Regions from separate parts of the Streptomyces sediminicola genome, predicted to be linked through region 2. Evidence: riboswitches for the same ligand, from Rfam matches in the RefSeq annotation. Region 2 holds a riboswitch; each other region holds the start of a gene.

Region 1 (6,493 bases), 3.1 Mb from region 2:
CCGCAGAAGAAGAGCGCGGGGCGGGACCTGGGGGCCGCGATAGGGGTCGGCGTGGGGCTCGGCGCGGTGATCGTCGCGTCGCTCTTCGTCGTCAAGGCCGTCTTCGTCGCCGTGGTCGCGGTCGCCGTGGTCGTGGGGCTGTGGGAGCTGACCTCGCGGCTGGAGGAGCGCAAGGGCGTCAAGGCGCCCCTGGTGCCGCTGGCGGTGGGCGGCGCGGCCATGGTCGTCGCCGGGTACGCGCGGGGCGCCGAGGGCGCGTGGATCGCCATGGCGCTGACCGCGCTGGCGGTGCTGGTGTGGCGGATGGCGCGACCGCCGCAGGACTACCTGCGGGATGTCACGGCGGGCGTGTTCGCCGCGTTCTACGTGCCGTTCCTCGCCACGTTCGTCACCATGATGCTCGCCGCCGACGACGGCGCCTGGCGCGTGCTGACCTTCCTGGTGCTGACGGTGGTCAGCGACACCGGGGCGTACGCGGTCGGCTGGCGGTTCGGCCGGACCAAGCTGGCCCCGCGCATCAGCCCCGGCAAGACCCGGGAGGGCCTGATCGGCGCGGTGGCCTTCGCCATGGCGGCGGGCGCGCTGTGCACGCAGTTCCTGATCGACGGCGGTTCCTGGTGGCAGGGGCTGCTGCTGGGGCTCGCGGTCGCGGCCAGCGCCACGCTGGGCGACCTGGGCGAGTCCATGATCAAGCGCGATCTGGGCATCAAGGACATGGGCACGCTGCTGCCGGGGCACGGCGGCATCATGGACCGGCTGGACTCCCTGCTGCCGACGGCGCCGGTGGTGTGGCTGCTGCTGGTGCTCTTCGTCGGATCGGGTTGACAGGCATCGGGTACGCTGGAAGGGCCCGTGGCGCTGTCCGCGGGCCCTTTCCCGTGTTCCCGCCGCTTCCGCCGGCCCGCTTCCGCGGCCGGTGACCGTCGGCGGGGACGGTCCCGTGAGGTCTCCTGGCTCCGGCATGGCCTTGCCGTCTTCCCGCCGTGCGCGGGGGTGCCGTAGGCCCGTCGTCCAGAGGAGTTGCCCGACCGTGGCCCGACCCGTCCCCGGTGAGCTCACCTTCGTCGCGCCCCGCGGGGCGCAGCGTCCGCCGCGTCACCTCGCCGATCTCACGCCGGCCGAGCGCAAGGAGGCCGTCGCCGCGATCGGTGAGAAGCCGTTCCGTGCCCGGCAGCTCTCCCAGCACTACTTCGCGCGCTACGCGCACGACCCGGAGCAGTGGACCGACATCCCGGCGCGCGCCCGCGAGGGACTCCGGGAGGCGCTGCTGCCCGAGCTGATGACGGTCGTGCGGCATCTGTCGACGGACGAGGGAACCACCCGCAAGACGCTGTGGCGCCTCTTCGACGGCACCCTCGTCGAGTCCGTCCTGATGCGCTACCCGGACCGGGTGACCATGTGCATCAGCTCCCAGGCGGGCTGCGGCATGAACTGCCCGTTCTGCGCGACCGGGCAGGCGGGCCTGGACCGGAACCTGTCGACGGCCGAGATCGTGCACCAGATCGTGGACGGCATGCGTGCCCTGCGCGACGGCGAGGTCCCCGGCGGACCGGCCCGGCTCAGCAACATCGTGTTCATGGGTATGGGCGAGCCGCTCGCCAACTACCGGCGGGTCGTCGGCGCCATCCGCCGGCTCACCGACCCCGAGCCGGACGGCCTCGGCCTGTCGCAGCGGGGCATCACCGTCTCCACCGTCGGTCTGGTCCCCGCCATCCACCGCTTCTTGGACGAGGGCTTCAAGTGCCGTCTGGCGATCTCGCTGCACGCCCCCGACGACGAGCTGCGTGACACCCTCGTCCCGGTCAACACCCGGTGGAAGGTGCGGGAGGTGCTGGAGGCGGGCTTCGCGTACGCGGCGAAGTCCGGGCGGCGGCTCTCCATCGAGTACGCGCTGATCCGGGAAATCAACGACCAGGCGTGGCGCGGTGACCGGCTCGGCCGGCTGCTCAAGGGCAAGCCCGTGCACGTCAACCTGATCCCGCTCAACCCGACACCCGGCTCGAAGTGGACCGCGTCGCGGCCCGAGGACGAGAAGGCGTTCGTGGAGGCGATCGCGGCGCACGGCGTGCCGGTGACCATCCGGGACACCCGGGGCCAGGAGATCGACGGGGCCTGTGGCCAGCTCGCCGCGAGCGAGAGGTAGTCTGGCCGACGCGGGGACATCTTCATACGGTTCACGACATACGGTTCACGGAATACGGTGTACGGCATACAGTGCCGTGTGCGTGTGCCGGGGCGGTGTCCCGCGCCGACAACTCCACATCCCGACATCTTCATATTCCGACAGGGGAGCGCCACAGCGCTGAGAGTGCGGCACCGGCCGCAGACCCTCCGAACCTCGCCCAGGTCATTCTGGGTAGGGAGATCGGTCACCACTCAAGCTGCTGCGTCCTGCCCGGGCCCCGCGAGGGACCCGGGCAGGGCCGCGTCTCCTTCTGGAACCCCAGGAGGAATCAGTGAGCATCACCCGCAAGGTCACCGTCCTGGCCGCCGGGCTGGGCCTGGTCACGCTGTCCGCGTGCGGATCGTCCGGCGGCTCGGACACCGGTTCCGGTGCCGGCGGCGCCAAGACGGTGACCCTGGTCAGCCACGACTCGTGGGCCGCCTCGAAGGACGTCATCGCCGCCTTCGAGAAGAGTTCCGGCTACAAGGTCCGGGTCCTGGAGGACGGCGAGGCCGGACAGGCCGTCAACAAGGCCATCCTCACCAAGGACAACCCGCAGGGCGACGTCTTCTTCGGCGTCGACAACACGCTGCTCTCCCGGGCGCTCGACAACGGCCTGTTCCAGCCGTACGCGGCCAAGGGGCTCGACGCGATCGACGAGCGCTACCGGGTCGACGGCGACGAACACCGGGTCACGCCCGTCGACTACGGCGACATCTGCGTCAACTACGACAAGGCGTACTTCGAGCGGCACGAGCTGGCGCCGCCGGAGACCTTCGACGACCTGGTCAAGCCCGAGTACAAGGACCTCCTCGTCACCGAGAACGCCGCCACCTCCTCGCCCGGCCTCGGCTTCCTGCTCGGCACCGCCGCCCGCTACGGCGACCAGGGCTGGACGGACTACTGGAAGAAGCTCAAGGCCAACGGCGTCAAGGTCGTCGACGGCTGGGAGCAGGCGTACAACGAGGAGTTCTCCGGATCGGCCGGCGGCAAGGAGGCCAAGGGCGACCGTCCGCTGGTCGTCTCCTACGCGTCCTCGCCGCCCGTCGAGGTGATCTACGCCGAGCCCCGCCCGGACACCGCGCCCACCGGCGTGGCGACCGGCACCTGCTTCCGGCAGATCGAGTTCGCCGGCCTGCTGGCCCACGCGAAGAACCCGGAGGGCGGCAAGGCGTTCATCGACTTCCTGATCGGCCGGGAGTTCCAGGAGGACATGCCGCTCAACATGTTCGTCCACCCGGTGAACCCGGACGCCGGGCTGCCCGCGGAGTTCACCGAGTTCGCCCCCAAGGTCGAGGACCCGCGGACGATGGCCCCCGCGAAGATCGCCGAACACCGTGACCAGTGGGTCACCTCGTGGTCCTCGCTCGTCCTGAAGTGAGCGCCCGCCCCGCCCGCCGGCGGAGCGGGAACGCGGCGCGGCTCGCCCTGATGGCCGGGCCCGCCGCGTTCTTCGCGGTGTTCTTCGCCTACCCCGTCGCGGCCATCGTCGCCCGGGGCCTCACGGCCGACGGCACCTGGCGGTTCGGGCGGTTCGCCGAGGTGCTGGCCGAGCCCGGCATCCGGCAGGTGCTGTGGTTCACCACCTGGCAGGCGCTCGTCTCCACCGCGCTCACCCTGCTGATCGCGCTGCCCGGCGCCTACGCCTTCGCCCGCCTCGACTTCCCCGGCAAACAGGTCCTGCGGGCCGTGGTGACCGTGCCGTTCGTGCTGCCGACCGTCGTCGTGGGCACCGCCTTCCTCGCCCTGGTCGGGCGCGGCGGGCTCCTCGACGAACTGTGGGGGGTGCGCCTGGACACCACCGTGTGGGCGATCCTGCTCGCCCACGTCTTCTTCAACTACGCGGTCGTCGTCCGCACCGTCGGCGGACTCTGGTCCCAGCTCGACCCCCGCCAGGAAGAGGCCGCGCGGATGCTCGGCGCCTCCCGGCTCGCCGCCTGGCGCCGGGTGACGCTCCCGGCGCTCGGCCCCGCCGTGGCCGCCGCCGCGCTGATGGTGTTCCTGTTCACCTTCACCTCCTTCGCCGTCGTCCAGATCCTCGGCGGGCCCGCCTTCTCCACCCTGGAGGTGGAGATCTACCGGCAGACCTCGCAGGTCTTCGACCTGTCCACGGCCGCCGTGCTGACCCTGGTCCAGTTCGCCGCGGTCGGCGCCGTCCTCGCCGTGCACGCCTGGACGGTGCGGCGCCGCGAGAGCGCCCTCCGGCTGGTCGATCCCGCGGGCACCGCGCGCCGGCCGCGCGGCGCCGGCCAGTGGGCGCTGCTCGGCGGGGTGCTGGCCACCATCGCCGTACTGCTGGTGCTGCCGCTCGCCGTCCTGGTCGAACGGTCACTCGCCGCCCCCGGCTTCGGCTACTACCGGGCGCTGACCCGCGAGGACGGCGGCGCCTTCCTCGTGCCGCCCATCGACGCCGTCGGCAACTCCCTGCGCTACGCGCTCGCCGCCACCGCCATCGCCGTGGTGATCGGCGCCCTGGCCGCCGCCGCGCTCGCCCGGCGCGACGCGGGCCGCCTGGTACGCGGCTTCGACGCCCTGCTGATGCTGCCGCTCGGCGTCTCCGCGGTCACCGTCGGCTTCGGTTTCCTCATCGCCCTGGACGAACCCCCGCTGGACCTGCGCTCCTCCTGGCTCCTGGTGCCGCTGGCCCAGGCCCTGGTCGGCGTGCCGTTCGTGGTGCGGACGATGCTGCCGGTGCTGCGCGCGGTGGACGGACGGCTGCGGGAGGCCGCGGCGGTGCTCGGCGCGTCCCCCTGGCGGGTGTGGCGCGAGGTCGATCTGCCGCTGGTGCGGCGGGCGTTGCTGATCGCGGCCGGTTTCGCGTTCGCCGTGTCGCTCGGCGAGTTCGGCGCGACGGTGTTCATCGCGCGGCCGGACAACCCGACGCTGCCGGTCGCGGTGGCCCGGCTGCTGGGCCGGCCGGGACAGATGAACTACGGCCAGGCGATGGCCCTTTCGACGATTCTGATGGTGGTGTGCGCGGTGGCCCTGCTGGTGCTGGAGCGGCTGCGCACCGATCGGGGCGGGGAGTTCTAGGGATGTTGCTGAGTCTGCGGGAGGCGACCGTCCGCTTCGGCGGGCGGGCCGTGCTCGACGCCGTCGACCTCGACGTCGCCGAACACCAGGTGGTGTGCGTGCTCGGGCCGAGCGGCAGCGGCAAATCCACGCTGCTGCGCGCCGTCGCCGGGCTCCAGCCGCTGGACGCCGGGCGGGTGCTGCTCGACGGACGGGACCAGGACGGGGTGCCGGCGCACCGGCGGGAGGTCGGGCTGATGTTCCAGGACCACCAGCTCTTCCCGCAGCGGGACGTGGCCGGAAACGTCGCCTTCGGGCCCCGGATGCGGGGCGCGTCCCGGGCCGAACAGCAGGCCCGGACCGCGGAGTTGCTGGAGCTGGTCGGTCTGCCCGGCGCGGCCCGCAGAGCGGTGGCCGCCCTGTCCGGCGGCGAGCAGCAGCGGGTGGCGCTGGCCCGCGCCCTCGCGCCGCGGCCCCGGTTGCTGATGCTGGACGAACCGCTGGGCCAGCTCGACCGCTCCCTGCGCGAACGGCTCGTGGTGGAACTGCGGGAGCTGTTCGGCCGGCTGGGGACCACCGTGCTCGCCGTGACGCACGACCAGGGCGAGGCGTTCGCGCTGGCCGACCGGGTGGTGGTGATGCGGGACGGGCAGATCGCCCAGTCGGGCACGCCGCTGGAGGTGTGGCAGCGGCCCGCCGACGCCTTCGTGGCGCGCTTCCTCGGCTTCGACAACGTGGTCGGGGCGACCGTCACGGGCGAGGCCGCGGACACCCCGTGGGGCAAGGTGCCGGTCCCGCGGAACGCCCCGCAGGGCGCCCGTACGCTGCTGGTCCGCCCGGCCGGCGTCCGTCTGGTCGAGGCCGGGGCGGGCCTGCGCTGCACCGTCACCGCGCGCACCTTCCGCGGCACCCACGTCACCGTCCTCCTGCGGCCGGGCGACGCCCCCAGCCTGGAGGCCGCCTGCCCGCTGCGCTCGGCCCCGGCCCCCGGTGAGGAGGTCGGCGTGGAGTTCGACCCGGCCGAGACGGTGGTGCTGGACTGAGCGTCCGGCGAGGTGCCGCCGGGCAGGGCCGTGGCCCGTCTCCCGGGTGGGGACGGGCCACGGTGGTGCGGGTGGTGCGGGGTCAGCCGGCGTTGCCGGCGCCGCGGCGGCGCAGGCCGAAGAAGATGGCGCCGCCACCGATGGCGACCAGGGCGGCCGCGATACCGGCGATCAGGCCGGTGTTGGAGTCGGCACCGGTCTCGGCGAGGTTGGACTCGCCGACCGCCGGGGACGGGGCGTTGCCAAAGCCGCCCGCCGGGACGGTGCTCTCGCT
Region 2 (6,493 bases):
TTCGGCGCGGAGAACTCGAACGAGTACGTGGTCTTGCCGGCGGCCAGGATCTCGCGCACGGTGCGGGCGCGATCCGTCCTGGTCGATGCGGTTCCGAGGGCCATACGGGCAGGTTAGCCACGGGACGGCGGTCCCCCAACCGGACCGGGGATTTTGCCCGCATTGTCGATTTGTCGTCCACCTTGTGGACACTTCGCCGCCCCCGGGGGCCCGGCGGCCTCCCGGAGACCCCGGACCCGGGCGCGCCGGGCCCGGAGGAGGGCGTGGCTCAGGGGGCCTCGCGGAGCCGGTGGGCGAACTCGGCCGCCGCGGCGCCCGGATCGTCCGCCTCGGTGATCGCCCGGACGACGACGGCCCGCCGGGCGCCCGCCTCCAGCACCTGGTCGAGGGTCGTGAGGTCGATGCCGCCGATGGCGAACCAGGGGCGGCCGGTGCCGAGGGCGGCGGTGTGGCGCACGAGGTCCAGTCCGGGGGCTGGGCGGCCGGGTTTGGTGGGGGTCGGCCAGCACGGGCCGGTGCAGAAGTAGTCCACGCCCTCCTGGACGGCGGCGGCCTCGGCCTCGGCGGCCGAGTGCGTGGAGCGGCCGACGAGCACGCCGTCGCCGAGGATCCGGCGGGCGGCCGGCACCGGGAGGTCGCCCTGCCCGAGGTGGAGCACGTCGGCGCCGGCGGCGTGGGCGACGTCGGCCCGGTCGTTGACCGCGAGAAGCTTGCCGTGCCGCGCGCACGCCTCGGCGAAGACCTCCAGGTGCTCCAGTTCCTCGGCGGCCTCCATGCCCTTGTCGCGCAACTGCACGATGTCGACGCCTGCGGCCAGCACCACGTCCAGGAACGCGGGCAGGTCGCCCTGGGCCGTCCGGGCGTCGGTGCACAGGTAGAGGCGGGCGTCGGCGAGCCGGGCGCGCGCGGAACTGTCGGACATGCGGGGTCCCCCCAGGTTGGGTGTCGTACGGGCCGGCGCGGGGCGCGGCGGCGGATGCGGGCCCGCGCCACGGCCCGCGGACCGGCCGGGGTGCTCCCCCGCCGGTCCACGGGCCGGGCGTCGGGCGGTGTGCGCCACGGGTCAGACGGCGAGCGCCTGGGCGCGGCGCTTCACCTCCGTCCCGCGGTTCTCGGCGAGGGCCTGGGCCGGGGTACCGGGCAGGCTGGGGTCCGGGGTGAAGAGCCACTCCACCATTTCCTCGGGCGTGAAGCCGTCGTCCCGCAGCAGGGTCAGCGTGCCGGTGAGGCCCTTGACGACCTTGTCGCCGTCGATGAAGGCCGCCGGGACGTGCAGCGCCCGGTTCTCGCCGCGGCGTACGGCGATGAGCTGGCCTTCCTTGATCAGCTGCCGCACCCGGGTCACCTCGACGCCGAACCGCTCGGCGATGTCGGGAACGGTGAGCCAGTCGGGTACGAGCGCATCAATCTTCGCGTCAATCTCGGTCACCCCTCCAGCCTGCCATCCGCCACCGACAGCCGGAAACCGGGCGGGTCCGTCCCGGGGGCGCCCCCGGGACGGACCCGCCCGGTCAGGCGGTCGCGGACTTCAGCGGCCGGGCCGGGTCGGCGAGCAGCACCGGGTCCACCGGCGTGCCCGCCTCGATCAGGCGGCGGCCCTGGGCGAGGTCCCGGGGGCGGCCGACGGCCAGCAGGGCGACGAGCCGGTCCCCGCGCAGCCAGCAGACCGTCCAGGCGGGCCCGGCCGGGTCGCCGCGCCACAGCAGGGTGTCGGCGGCCGGGTGGTGGCCCGCGTACTGGACGAAGCGCCCGAACTGCTCGGACCAGAAGTAGGGCACCGGGTCGTAGACCGCCGGGGCCCGCCCCGCGCCGGCGGCGACGATGTTCGCGGCGACCGTGCGGGGGCCCTGGAGGGCGTTGTCCCAGTGGTGCACGAGCAGCCGCTCGCCGTAGCGGCGGGAGGGGAAGGAGGCGCAGTCGCCGACCGCGTAGACGTCCGGGGCGGTGGTGCGCAGCCGCTCGTCGGCCGGGACCTCGCCGTACGCGCCGAGGGCGATGCCGGAGCCGGCAAGCCAGCCGGTGGCGGGCCGGGCGCCGATGCCGACGAGGACCGCGCCGGCCGGCAGGCGGGTGCCGTCGTCCAGGACGGCCGTGCCGGGCTCGACGCGCGCCACGCGCGCGTGGGTGCGCAGGGCGGCGCCGCTGTCGGCGTACCAGGCGGCCATGGGGGCGGTGACCTCGGCGGGCAGCGCGCCCGCGAGCGGCCGGTCGGCGGCCTCCACGACGGTCACCTCGCACCCCGCCTCGCGGGCGGCGGTGGCGAACTCGGCGCCGATCCAGCCGGCGCCGACGACGACGACGTCGTGCTGCCGTTCGAGGACGGGGCGGAGCCGGGCGGCGTCGTCGAGGGTGCGCAGCAGGTGGACGCCGGGCGCGTCCCCGGCGCCGGGCAGCCGCAGCGGTTCGGCGCCGGTGGCGAGGACGAGGGCGTCGTAGGGCACGGGCCCCTCGGTGGTGTCCAGGACGTGGTCGCCGGGGCGCAGGCCGAGCGCCTCGTGGCCGAGCCGCAGGGTGACGCCGAGCGAGTCGAAGTCGATGTCGAAGGCGGAGCCCTCGGCGGTGCCGAGCAGCACGGCCTTGGAGAGCGGGGGGCGGTCGTAGGGCCGGTGGGTCTCGGCGCCGATGAGGGTGACGGTGCCCCGGTAGCCCTCCTCGCGCAGCGCGACGGCGGTCTGCACGCCCGCCATGCCCGCGCCGACGACGACCACGCCGGCTCCCGTGTCCCGTCCCGGTTCCCGTGTCTGCTCGCTCACCCGTTCACCATAGACACCCGGCGTGTCACCCCCGGCACCTGACGTGCCGTCGGCGGGCGGGAGGGGCCGGTGCCGCTACCCGTCCCGGACCTCCTCCACCGCGCTGGTGCCGCGGCCGGGGGCCGACTCCCACTCCCAGTCCTCCTCCAGGCGCAGGCGCCCGTCGGGCAGTGCCACGACGGTGGCCAGGCAGTGGCCCGAGGCGGTGGTCCCGTCGGTGCGGAGCTGCACGTACCGGAAGTCGAGCCGGTCGCCGTCGCGGGTGCCGACCAGCCGCCCGTGGACGACGTCGCCGCCCTCGTACTCGGCCCACACGACGCCGTCCCGCTCGTGGTAGGCGAACCGGGTGCGGGTGCCCACCTGGCCGGCCGACTGGTCGGCGACCGGGGCGAGGACACGGCCGTCCAGGGACGGCGGGGCCGGTCGGGCGGGGGCGGCCGGGCCGGGGGCGGGGGGACGGTTCACGCGGAAGGCTCCCTTACTGGGACGGACGGCATCGGGCTAGGGTGGCCAACGTAAGGCACACGCGGGAGCCCGGACGCACCGGGCTGAGAGGGAGGCTTGCGGCCTCCGACCGTACGAACCTGATCCGGATCATGCCGGCGAAGGGAGGGGCTGGACGCCCATGTCGTCTCCACCGTCGTCCCCGTCCACCTCGGACGTCCTCGTCGTCGGGGGCGGGATCATCGGGCTGGTCACGGCCTGGCGGGCCGCGCGGCGCGGGCTCGCCACCGCCGTCGTGGACCCCGCGCCGGGCGGCGGGGCCGCCCGGGTGGCCGCCGGGATGCTCGCCCCCGTCACCGAACTGCACTACGGCGAGCAGGCGCTGCTCGCGCTCGGCCTCGCCTCGGCCGAGCGGTACCCGGACTTCGCCGCCGAGCTGTCCGAGGCCACCGGGCACGACCTCGGCTACCGCCGCTGCGGCACCCTGGCCGTCGCCCTGGACGCCGACGACCGCGCCCACCTGCGGGAACTGCACGCCTTCCAGGAGCGCTGCGGGCTGGCGTCCACCTGGCTGCCAGGGCGGGAGTGCCGGCGCCTGGAGCCGATGCTCGCGCCCGGCGTGCGCGGGGGGCTCTGGGTGGAAGGCGACCACCAGATCGACCCCCGGCGGCTGGCCCGCGCGCTGGTCGTCGCCTGCGAACGGGCGGGCGTGGTCTTCCACCGCGACGAGGCCGTCCGGCTCACCATCGCCGGGGACCGGGCCACGGGGGTCGTCACGGCCGGCGGCACGGAACCGGCGGCCGGGCGGGTGGTGCTCGCCGCGGGCAGTCTCAGCGGCCGGCTCGCGGGCGTGCCCGAGGAGGTGCGTGCGCCGGTGCGGCCGGTCAAGGGCCAGGTGCTGCGGCTGGCGATGCCGTCGGCGCACGGGCCGCTGCTCGGGCGCACGGTGCGCGCGGTGGTCCGCGGCAACCCGCTCTACCTGGTGCCCCGGGAGAACGGCGAGCTGGTCGTCGGCGCCACCAGCGAGGAGCTGGGCTGGGACACGACGGTCACCGCGGGCGGGGTCTACGAGCTGCTGCGCGACGCCCACGAGCTGGTGCCGGGCATCACGGAGCTGCCGCTGGCCGAGACCCTGGCGGGCCTGCGCCCCGGCTCCCCCGACAACGCCCCGCTGCTCGGCGCCACCGCGCTGCCGGGACTGCTGCTGGCCACCGGGCACCACCGCAACGGCGTCCTGCTGACCCCCGTCACCGGCGACGTGATGGCCGAGATCCTCACCGGCGGGGAGCCGCCCGCCGTCGCACGTCCCTTCACCCCCCGGCGCTTCGGCGCCGCCGTCCCCGCACCCACGGAGCAGCCCGTATGAGCACCGACGTCACGATCCGCGTCAACGGGGAGCCGCGCGAGGTGGCTCCCGGCACCGCCCTGGACACGCTGGTGAGCAGCCTCACCGCGGCGCCCTCGGGCGTGGCCGCCGCCGTCAACGAGACCGTCGTCCCGCGCGCCCGCTGGTCCGCCACCGCCCTCGCCGAGGGCGACCGGGTCGAGGTCCTCACCGCCGTGCAGGGAGGCTGACCATGGCCGACGACCCCTTCGTCCTCGGCGGTACGACGTTCACCTCCCGGCTGATCATGGGCACCGGCGGGGCCCCCAGCCTGGACGTGCTGGAACGCTCGCTGGTCGCCTCCGGCACCGAGCTGACCACGGTGGCGATGCGCCGGGTGGACCCGTCCGTGCACGGGTCGGTGCTGTCGGTGCTGGAGCGGCTGGGCATCCGGGTGCTCCCGAACACGGCCGGCTGCTTCACGGCCGGGGAGGCGGTGCTCACCGCGCGCCTGGCCCGGGAGGCGCTCGGCACGGACCTGGTCAAGCTGGAGGTCATCGCCGACGAACGGACCCTGCTGCCGGACCCGGTCGAGCTGCTGGAGGCGGCCGAGACGCTGGTCGACGACGGGTTCACGGTGCTGCCGTACACCAACGACGACCCGGTGCTGGCGCGGCGGCTGGAGGAGGTGGGCTGCGCGGCGGTCATGCCGCTGGGCTCGCCGATCGGCTCCGGGCTCGGCATCCGCAACCCGCACAACTTCGAGCTGATCGTGGAGCGGGCCGGGGTGCCGGTGATCCTGGACGCGGGCGCCGGTACGGCGTCGGACGCGGCGCTGGCGATGGAGCTGGGGTGCGCGGGTGTGATGCTCGCCTCGGCGGTGACGCGGGCGCAGGAGCCGGTGCTGATGGCGTCCGCGATGCGGGCGGCGGTGGAGGCCGGGCGGCTGGCGCGGCGGGCGGGGCGCATCCCCCGGCGGCGGTTCGCCGAGGCGTCGTCGCCCGCCGGGGGCCTCGCGGAGCTGGACCCGGAGCGGCCCGCCTTCCGGTAGCCCGGCGTCACCCGCACCGCGCGGGGCCCCGCCGGGCCCCGGCCGCGCACCGCGGGCGGGACGCGAGCGCCGCGCGGGCCGGGCGCCGTCGGCGGCCGGCCCCGGTGGCCGGGTGTGTCACAGGTGGGCTTCAGGGGGGTTCCGGTCGTGGGCGAGGCGGCCGGGTGTCCGTTCCGGCTCGTACACTCGCCTGCGTGGACACGACCCTTCAGGACCCTCTGGTCGGGCAGGTGCTCGACGGCCGGTACCGCGTGGAGGCGCGGATCGCGGTCGGCGGGATGGCCACGGTCTACCGGGCCGTGGACACCCGCCTCGACCGCGTGCTCGCGCTGAAGGTGATGCACCCGGGCCTCGCCACCGACGCGACATTCGTCGAGCGCTTCATCCGGGAGGCCAAGTCGGCGGCCCGGCTCGACCACCCCAACGTCGTCCAGGTCTTCGACCAGGGCGCCCAGGGGGCCTACGTCTACCTGGCGATGGAGTACGTCTCCGGCTGCACCCTGCGCGACGTGCTGCGCGAGCGCGGGGCGCTCCAGCCCCGGGCGGCCTTCGGCATCCTGGAACCGGTGCTGGCCGCGCTCGGCGCCGCGCACCGGGCCGGGTTCGTGCACCGGGACATGAAGCCGGAGAACGTGCTCATAGGGGACGACGGCCGGGTCAAGGTCGCCGACTTCGGTCTGGTGCGGGCCGTGAACACGGTGACCAGCACGACCGGCGCCGTCCTCGGCACCGTCTCCTACCTGGCGCCCGAGCAGATCGAGCACGGCACCGCCGACCCCCGCGTCGACGTGTACGCGTGCGGGGTCGTCCTCTACGAGATGCTGACCGGCGGCAAGCCGCACGAGGGCGACTCCGCCGCCCAGGTGCTCTACAAGCACCTGCACGAGGACGTGCCGCCGCCCTCCGCCGCCGTGCCGGGAC
Region 3 (6,493 bases), 1.6 Mb from region 2:
CGGCCCTGCGCAACCGGCCGTCCGCCGAGGCCGCCCGCCGCGCCGATCCCCACGGGGATCTGGCCCGCGCCCGGGAGGCGTGGCACGACGCCCTGCTGCACCGCGGCATCCTGCCGTTCCTGCGGGAGGCGCTGGAGGATCCGCGTACGGCGACCGCGCTGCACGCGGGACCGGCGGCGCAGTCCGGCCGGATGCCGCAGCTCGGGTACGGGCGGCCGGGCTTCAGCAGCCCCGGCGAGGGGTCCACCGCGGACCACCGGCCGCGGTACTCCAGCCCGGACTTCAGCAGCCCGGACTTCGGCGGTCCGGAACACCAGCCGGAGTAGCCGCCGGGCCGGGACGGGCGGGGATCAGAGGATGCCCGCCCGCCCGGCGGCGGTGATCCACGACGGGAACTCGGACAGCAGGCGGTCGTACAGCTCCGGGTCGGGGACGGTGCCGATGTCGTCCACCGCGAAGAAGCCGACGTTGTCGACGCGCCGTCCGGGCAGGGTGTCGAACTTTTCCAGCACCCCGTAGCCGGCGCGGCCGATGCCGACGAACTGCCAGAAGACGGGCTCCTCCACGGCCTCGCGCAGTTCCCGCTCGATCTCGGTGTTGCGGTACACGCCGCCGTCGGAGAAGAACAGCACCAGGGTGGGGTCCGGTGCCGGGTTCTCCCGTACGAAGGCCCGCACCTCGGCGATCACCTTCTGCTCCTCGTTCTGGATGCCGACCGCGCGCATGTCGACCTGGTCGGGGTGGAGCCCCTTCTTCCTGGCACGCCGGAAGAGACTGATCTCCCCCACGCGCACATGCAGGCGCAGCCACTCGGGGAGGTCGCCGAGGCGCAGGTCGGGCAGGCGGGCCGGGTTCGAGGCGAAGGTCCACGCCTGCATCTCGCCGTCGTCGTCCAACTGCGCCGCGACGGCCGCCATGCGTTCCACGACGTCGGCGACCACGCCCTTGGTGTAGAGGGCGCTCATGGACCCGGAGGCGTCGAGGACCAGGACGACGCGGGCGGTGACACCTGCCGCCCCGTGCTTGCGCAGGCTGACGGCGACCTGCTCCTTGCGCAGCGACAGGCGCTTGCGCATGTCCACGGGCAGGCGTTCCTCCCCCTGGGTGAGGTGGGAGGCGGGGTGGGGCGTGGGTGGTGCGGGTGGAGTGGGCGGCACGTGCGGTGGCGGGGGTGTCGGGACGTACCGTCCGGCGGGTTCGGCGGCGGAAGCCGGAGGGAGGGGACCCGGTGGCGGGGCGGGAGGCGTCCGCGCCGGGGGCGCGGTCGCAGCGGCGGGTGGCTGTGCCGGAGGCGCCGGCGTCGTGTCGGGGGCCTGTGCCGGTGCCCCCTCGTCGACCGTGATGCCGAAGTCGGTGGCCAGCCCGGCGAGCCCCGCGGCATAGCCCTGGCCGACCGCGCGGAACTTCCACCGGCCCTGCCGTCGGTACAGCTCGCCCCCGATCAGCGCGGTCTCCGTACCCGCCGTCATGTCGAACCGGGCCAGTTCGGTCCCGGTCCCGGCGTCCAGCAGCCGCAGTGACAGCCCCGGCACCCGGCCGAAGGTCCCGCCGTCGGCCGAGGCGCACAGCACGACCCGCTCCACCTCCGGCTCCAGCGCACGGAGGTCCACCTCGACGGCGTCGGCCGTGGCTCCGCCCGCGGAACGGCGCCCCAGGTGCCGCACCGCGCCGGAGGCGTGGCGTGGCTGGTTGAAGAAGACGAAGTCCTCGTCGCCGCGGACCCGGCCGGCCGAGGTGAGCAGCAGCGCCGAGGCGTCGACCTCGGGCACGCCGGGCCCGGCCGACCAGGCGAGTTCGACGCGGACCACGGGGGAGTCGACGGCGAGGTTGGCACCCTTGCTCAGAGAGGTGGCAGTCATGGGACCAGTGTGCCGAGCCGGCCCCGGCAGAGGGAGGGGCGGCCCCGGGAGACCGTCCCCTCCCCGTCCACCGGGTCCGGACGGGACCTCAGTCGGCGAGGGGCAGGTACACCCGGTTCCCGCTCGCCGCGAACTCCTTCGACTTCTGCATCATGCCCTCGGCCACCTCCTCGGCCGTGGCCCCGTCGGCCGCATCACCGCCGAACCGCTCGGTGATGCTCTGGCTGATCTTCATCGAGCAGAACTTCGGCCCGCACATCGAGCAGAAGTGCGCGGTCTTGGCGGGTTCCGCCGGCAGCGTCTCGTCGTGGAACTCCCGTGCCGTGTCCGGGTCGAGGGACAGGTTGAACTGGTCCTCCCAGCGGAACTCGAAGCGCGCGTCCGACAGCGCGTCGTCCCACTCCTGCGCACCTGGGTGGCCCTTGGCGAGGTCGGCCGCGTGAGCCGCGATCTTGTAGGTGATGACGCCGGTCTTGACGTCGTCGCGGTTGGGCAGGCCCAGGTGCTCCTTGGGGGTGACGTAGCAGAGCATGGCCGTGCCCCACCAGGCGATCATCGCGGCGCCGATGCCCGAGGTGATGTGGTCGTACGCCGGGGCGACGTCCGTCGTCAGCGGGCCGAGCGTGTAGAACGGGGCTTCCTCGCAGATCTCCTGCTGGAGGTCGACGTTCTCCTTGATCTTGTGCATGGGGACATGGCCCGGCCCCTCGATCATGGTCTGCACGTGGTGCCGCTTGGCGATGCGGTTCAGCTCGCCCAGCGTGTGCAACTCCGCGAACTGCGCCTTGTCGTTGGCGTCCGCGATGGAGCCCGGCCGCAGTCCGTCGCCCAGCGAGTAGGTGACGTCGTAGGCGGCGAGGATCTCGCAGAGTTCCTCGAAGTTCTCGTAGAGGAACGACTCCTTGTGGTGCGCGAGGCACCACGCGGCCATGATGGAGCCGCCGCGCGAGACGATGCCGGTCTTCCGGTTCGCGGTGAGCGGCACGTACGGCAGGCGGACGCCGGCGTGGACGGTCATGTAGTCGACGCCCTGCTCGGCCTGCTCGATGACCGTGTCCTTGTAGATCTCCCAGCTCAGCTCCTCGGCCTTGCCGTCGACCTTCTCCAGCGCCTGGTAGAGCGGCACGGTGCCGATGGGGACGGGGGAGTTGCGCAGCACCCACTCGCGGGTGGTGTGGATGTTGCGGCCCGTGGAGAGGTCCATCACGGTGTCCGCGCCCCAGCGGGTGGCCCAGGTCATCTTCTCGACCTCCTCCTCGATGGAGGAGGTCACCGCGGAGTTGCCGATGTTGGCGTTGACCTTCACCAGGAACCGCTTGCCGATGATCATCGGCTCGATCTCCGGGTGGTTGACGTTGGCCGGCAGCACCGCCCGGCCCGCCGCGATCTCCTCGCGGACCACCTCCGGCGCGACGTTCTCCCGGATGGCCACGTACTCCATCTCGGGTGTGACCTCGCCCCGGCGCGCGTACGCGAGTTGTGTCACCGCGGTGCCGGCGCGGCCCCGGCGCGGCTGGCGCGGGCGGCCGGGGAAGACCGCGTCGAGGTTGCGCAGGCCCCCGCGGGGGGACGTGTGCTTGATTCCGTCGTCCTCGGGGCGGACGGGGCGGCCCGCGTACTCCTCCGTGTCGCCGCGGGCGACGATCCAGTTCTCCCGCAGCGGCGGCAGGCCCCTGCGGACGTCGGTCTCGACGGACGGGTCGGTGTACGGACCCGAGGTGTCGTAGAGCGTGACCGACTCTCCGTTGGTGAGGTGCACCTGACGGACCGGCACGCGCAGGTCGGGGCGCGAACCCTCGACGTACGCCTTGTGCCAGCCGATGGACTTCCCGGCCTCCCCGGCGGTCGACTCCGGTCCCTTCGTCTCCGTCGTCGACTCCGTGACGTTCTGCGTGGAGGCAGGCGTGCGTGCGTCCTTGATGGCCATGAGACCAAGCTCCCTACGCCGGCATTACCCGGTAACAGGTTCGGCGGTCGACGCAGCGGCTTCCGTCCGCCGGCGCTTCGTGTGAAACATCACTCGTCTTCGGTGATGTTTCATGTGAAACGTCGCTGGGACGGAGGTCAGCGCCCTCTCAGCCCGGTGCTCCGAGCTCCCGCGTGTACAAAGGTGCCCCCACGCTAGCCTCAATTCGGGCGCGGTGACCAGAGGGCCCCTCCCCTTCTTGCGATGATCGGGCGGTGACCACGACGCATCATCCTCCGCCTCCGCCGCACGACCCCCGCCGTGGGCCGGGTGCCGAAGACGACGGCCGCCACGCGACGGACCGCGGGCGGGACTGGGCCTTCGACACGAACCCGGCCTCCGGACCAGCGGGTTTCCCTGGCCGGCCGACGGGCGGTGACGGATCCGGCGGGCACGGCGGGGGCGGGCACGGTGGAGGCGGGCACGGCCCCGGTGGCGGACACGGGCACTCACACGGGCACTCACACGGGCACGGCCATGGTCCCGCGGCGCCGGTCTCCCGCCACCTGCGGAAGGTCATCGCCGCGATCCTCATCCCCTTCGCCACGGCGGTGCTGGTCGGCCTCGTGGTGCTCTGGCCGGGCGGGGCACCGCCGCACGAGCGCACCGGCGTCGGCTTCGACCGGCAGACCCAAGAGGCCACCGTCACCAAGGTGGTCGAGGTGAGCTGCTCGTCCGTCAACGCCTCGGGAGCCGTCCCGACCGGGGACACCTCCACCGCGGAGGGCTCCTCGGCGGTCCAGCAGGCGAACGGCACGTGCAAGCGGGCGACGATCCGCGTCGACACCGGCAAGGACAAGGGCCGCACGTTCACCGAGATCGTGCAGCCGGACCAGTCGCGCCAGCTCCACCAGGACGAGCAGGTGGTGGTCGCCTACGAGCCCTCCGCCCCGAAGGACCTCCAGTACTCGGTGACCGACGTCAACCGCCGGCTGCCGCTGGCCCTGCTGGCCGGCATCTTCGCCGTGGCGGTGGTGGTCGTCGGACGGCTGCGCGGACTGATGGCGCTGGTCGCCCTCGCCATCAGCTTCCTGCTGCTGAACTTCTTCGTCCTCCCCGCGATCCTCCAGGGCTCCAACCCGTTGCTGGTGGCGGTCGTGGGGTCCAGCGCCATCATGCTGATCGCCCTCTATCTGTGCCACGGACTCTCCGCCCGCACCTCCGTGGCCGTCCTGGGCACCCTGATCTCGCTGTTGCTGATCGGGGTCCTGGGCTCGCTGTTCATCGGCTGGGCGGCGCTCACCGGCAACACGGACGACAACACCGGCCTGATCCACGGCCTGTACCCGCACATCGACATGAGCGGTCTGCTGCTCGCCGGGGTGATCATCGGCTCGCTCGGCGTCCTCGACGACGTGACCGTCACCCAGACCTCGGCCGTCTGGGAACTGCACGAGGCCAACCCGACAATGGGCTGGCGGGGGCTCTACCAGGCGGGCATCCGGATCGGCCGCGACCACATCGCGTCCGTCGTCAACACGCTGGTGCTCGCCTACGCGGGTGCCGCGCTCCCCCTGCTGCTGCTGTTCTCCATCGCGCAGAGCAGCGTGGGGGCGGTCGCCAACAGCGAGCTGGTCGCGGAGGAGATCGTGCGCACCCTGGTCGGGTCCATCGGCCTGGTGGCCTCGGTCCCGGTGACCACGGCGCTCGCCGCGCTGGTCGTCTCCGCCGACCGCCGGGAGGCGGGCGGGGCGGTACCCGCCGTCGCCGGCGTCCCCGGGCCGTCCGGGGCCGGGGCGCAGGGGCGCGGCGGGCGGGGACGCCGCCGGAAGCGTTGATCCCGCCGGGCCCCTGCGGTCCGGCGGAGCACCGGTGGCCCGTGGCGGGGAGCCACGGGCCACCGTTCTTCGGAGCCACCCGTTCCTCGGGGCCGCCGTTCTTCGCTGCCGGTGGCGGGCCGGTCGTCTTTGGCGCCGGCTGGGTGCCCCGCCGCTCCAGAGGCTGCCGCGACGGCCACGCAGACCGGCAGAAGCGTTCCTGCACAGTTCGGCGGCCCGTCGCGGCCTAGGTCACCGCCACCCGGGCGCCGTCGCCGTTCACCCGGCGCTCTGCTCCTCGGCCAGGATGCGGTCCAGGGCCTCGTCGAGGTGCGCGTCGAAGTCGGCGAGCGCGCCCTCCTGCCCCAGCGGCACCAGCTTGTCCGTCCGGTCGAGGAAGGCCACCAGGGGCGCCGCGGAGGACCGGAACAGCGCCTGGTCGCTGCCCACCTGCAGCCGGATGAGCACCTCGGCCAGCGGCTCCGGATCGACCGGCGCGATGCGCACATCGCCGTCGCCACACGGCATGGCGACGCCGTCCACCAGCAGTTCCCGGCCGAAGGTCCAGGTCACCGGGGCGTCTCCGGGGAGATGGAACGTCAGCCGTACGGCATAGGGATCGGAGGTCTCGTACCTCAGCTCCACCGGAATGCGGAACGACAGCTCCTCGGACACGAGAAAGCTCATCATGACCTCTGCCTGCACAGACTCGCCCATTCGCCTACCCCGTCATTCGCCGTCGACTGTCCGGGAAAATCACACCTGGAACCAAACTTCTTACACTGGTGGCATCTTGCTTAACGTACACACCAGATCACAAGGAGTGAGTTTTCAGATAGTGATAGAGGGCGCGAGCGGACCCAGCAGCCGGCCCATCTCGTGCTGCAGCCGGCGCACCGTCGGAAGCAGCC

The links. A riboswitch is a leader RNA that binds a small molecule or an ion and turns the genes downstream of it on or off. The one in region 2 is predicted to bind thiamine pyrophosphate.
Region 1: it holds a riboswitch for thiamine pyrophosphate, as region 2 does, so the genes downstream of both, VM636_RS08375 (thiamine ABC transporter substrate-binding protein) here and thiO (glycine oxidase ThiO) in region 2, are expected to answer to the same signal.
Region 3: it holds a riboswitch for thiamine pyrophosphate, as region 2 does, so the genes downstream of both, thiC (phosphomethylpyrimidine synthase ThiC) here and thiO (glycine oxidase ThiO) in region 2, are expected to answer to the same signal.

The regions. Positions count from the first base shown of each region.
Region 1 covers NZ_CP144555.1:1,961,215-1,967,707, reverse strand. The annotation lists gene VM636_RS08385 (phosphatidate cytidylyltransferase) at 1-825, shown strand, start outside; gene rlmN (23S rRNA (adenine(2503)-C(2))-methyltransferase RlmN) at 1,031-2,143, shown strand; TPP riboswitch at 2,276-2,381, shown strand; gene VM636_RS08375 (thiamine ABC transporter substrate-binding protein) at 2,457-3,545, shown strand; gene VM636_RS08370 (iron ABC transporter permease) at 3,596-5,197, shown strand; gene VM636_RS08365 (ABC transporter ATP-binding protein) at 5,200-6,219, shown strand; gene VM636_RS08360 (LAETG motif-containing sortase-dependent surface protein) at 6,302-6,493, opposite strand, start outside.
Region 2 covers NZ_CP144555.1:5,104,367-5,110,859, reverse strand. The annotation lists gene metF (methylenetetrahydrofolate reductase [NAD(P)H]) at 1-104, opposite strand, end outside; gene thiE (thiamine phosphate synthase) at 269-922, opposite strand; gene VM636_RS22450 (Rv2175c family DNA-binding protein) at 1,064-1,429, opposite strand; gene VM636_RS22445 (FAD-dependent oxidoreductase) at 1,512-2,753, opposite strand; gene VM636_RS22440 (hypothetical protein) at 2,829-3,218, opposite strand; TPP riboswitch at 3,270-3,381, shown strand; gene thiO (glycine oxidase ThiO) at 3,379-4,563, shown strand; gene thiS (sulfur carrier protein ThiS) at 4,560-4,772, shown strand; gene VM636_RS22425 (thiazole synthase) at 4,775-5,572, shown strand; gene pknB (Stk1 family PASTA domain-containing Ser/Thr kinase) at 5,767-6,493, shown strand, end outside.
Region 3 covers NZ_CP144555.1:3,545,799-3,552,291, reverse strand. The annotation lists gene VM636_RS15525 (membrane protein) at 1-326, shown strand, start outside; gene VM636_RS15520 (VWA domain-containing protein) at 351-1,859, opposite strand; gene thiC (phosphomethylpyrimidine synthase ThiC) at 1,948-3,786, opposite strand; TPP riboswitch at 3,780-3,969, opposite strand; gene VM636_RS15510 (YibE/F family protein) at 4,041-5,603, shown strand; gene VM636_RS15505 (SsgA family sporulation/cell division regulator) at 5,862-6,299, opposite strand; gene VM636_RS15500 (helix-turn-helix domain-containing protein) at 6,414-6,493, opposite strand, start outside.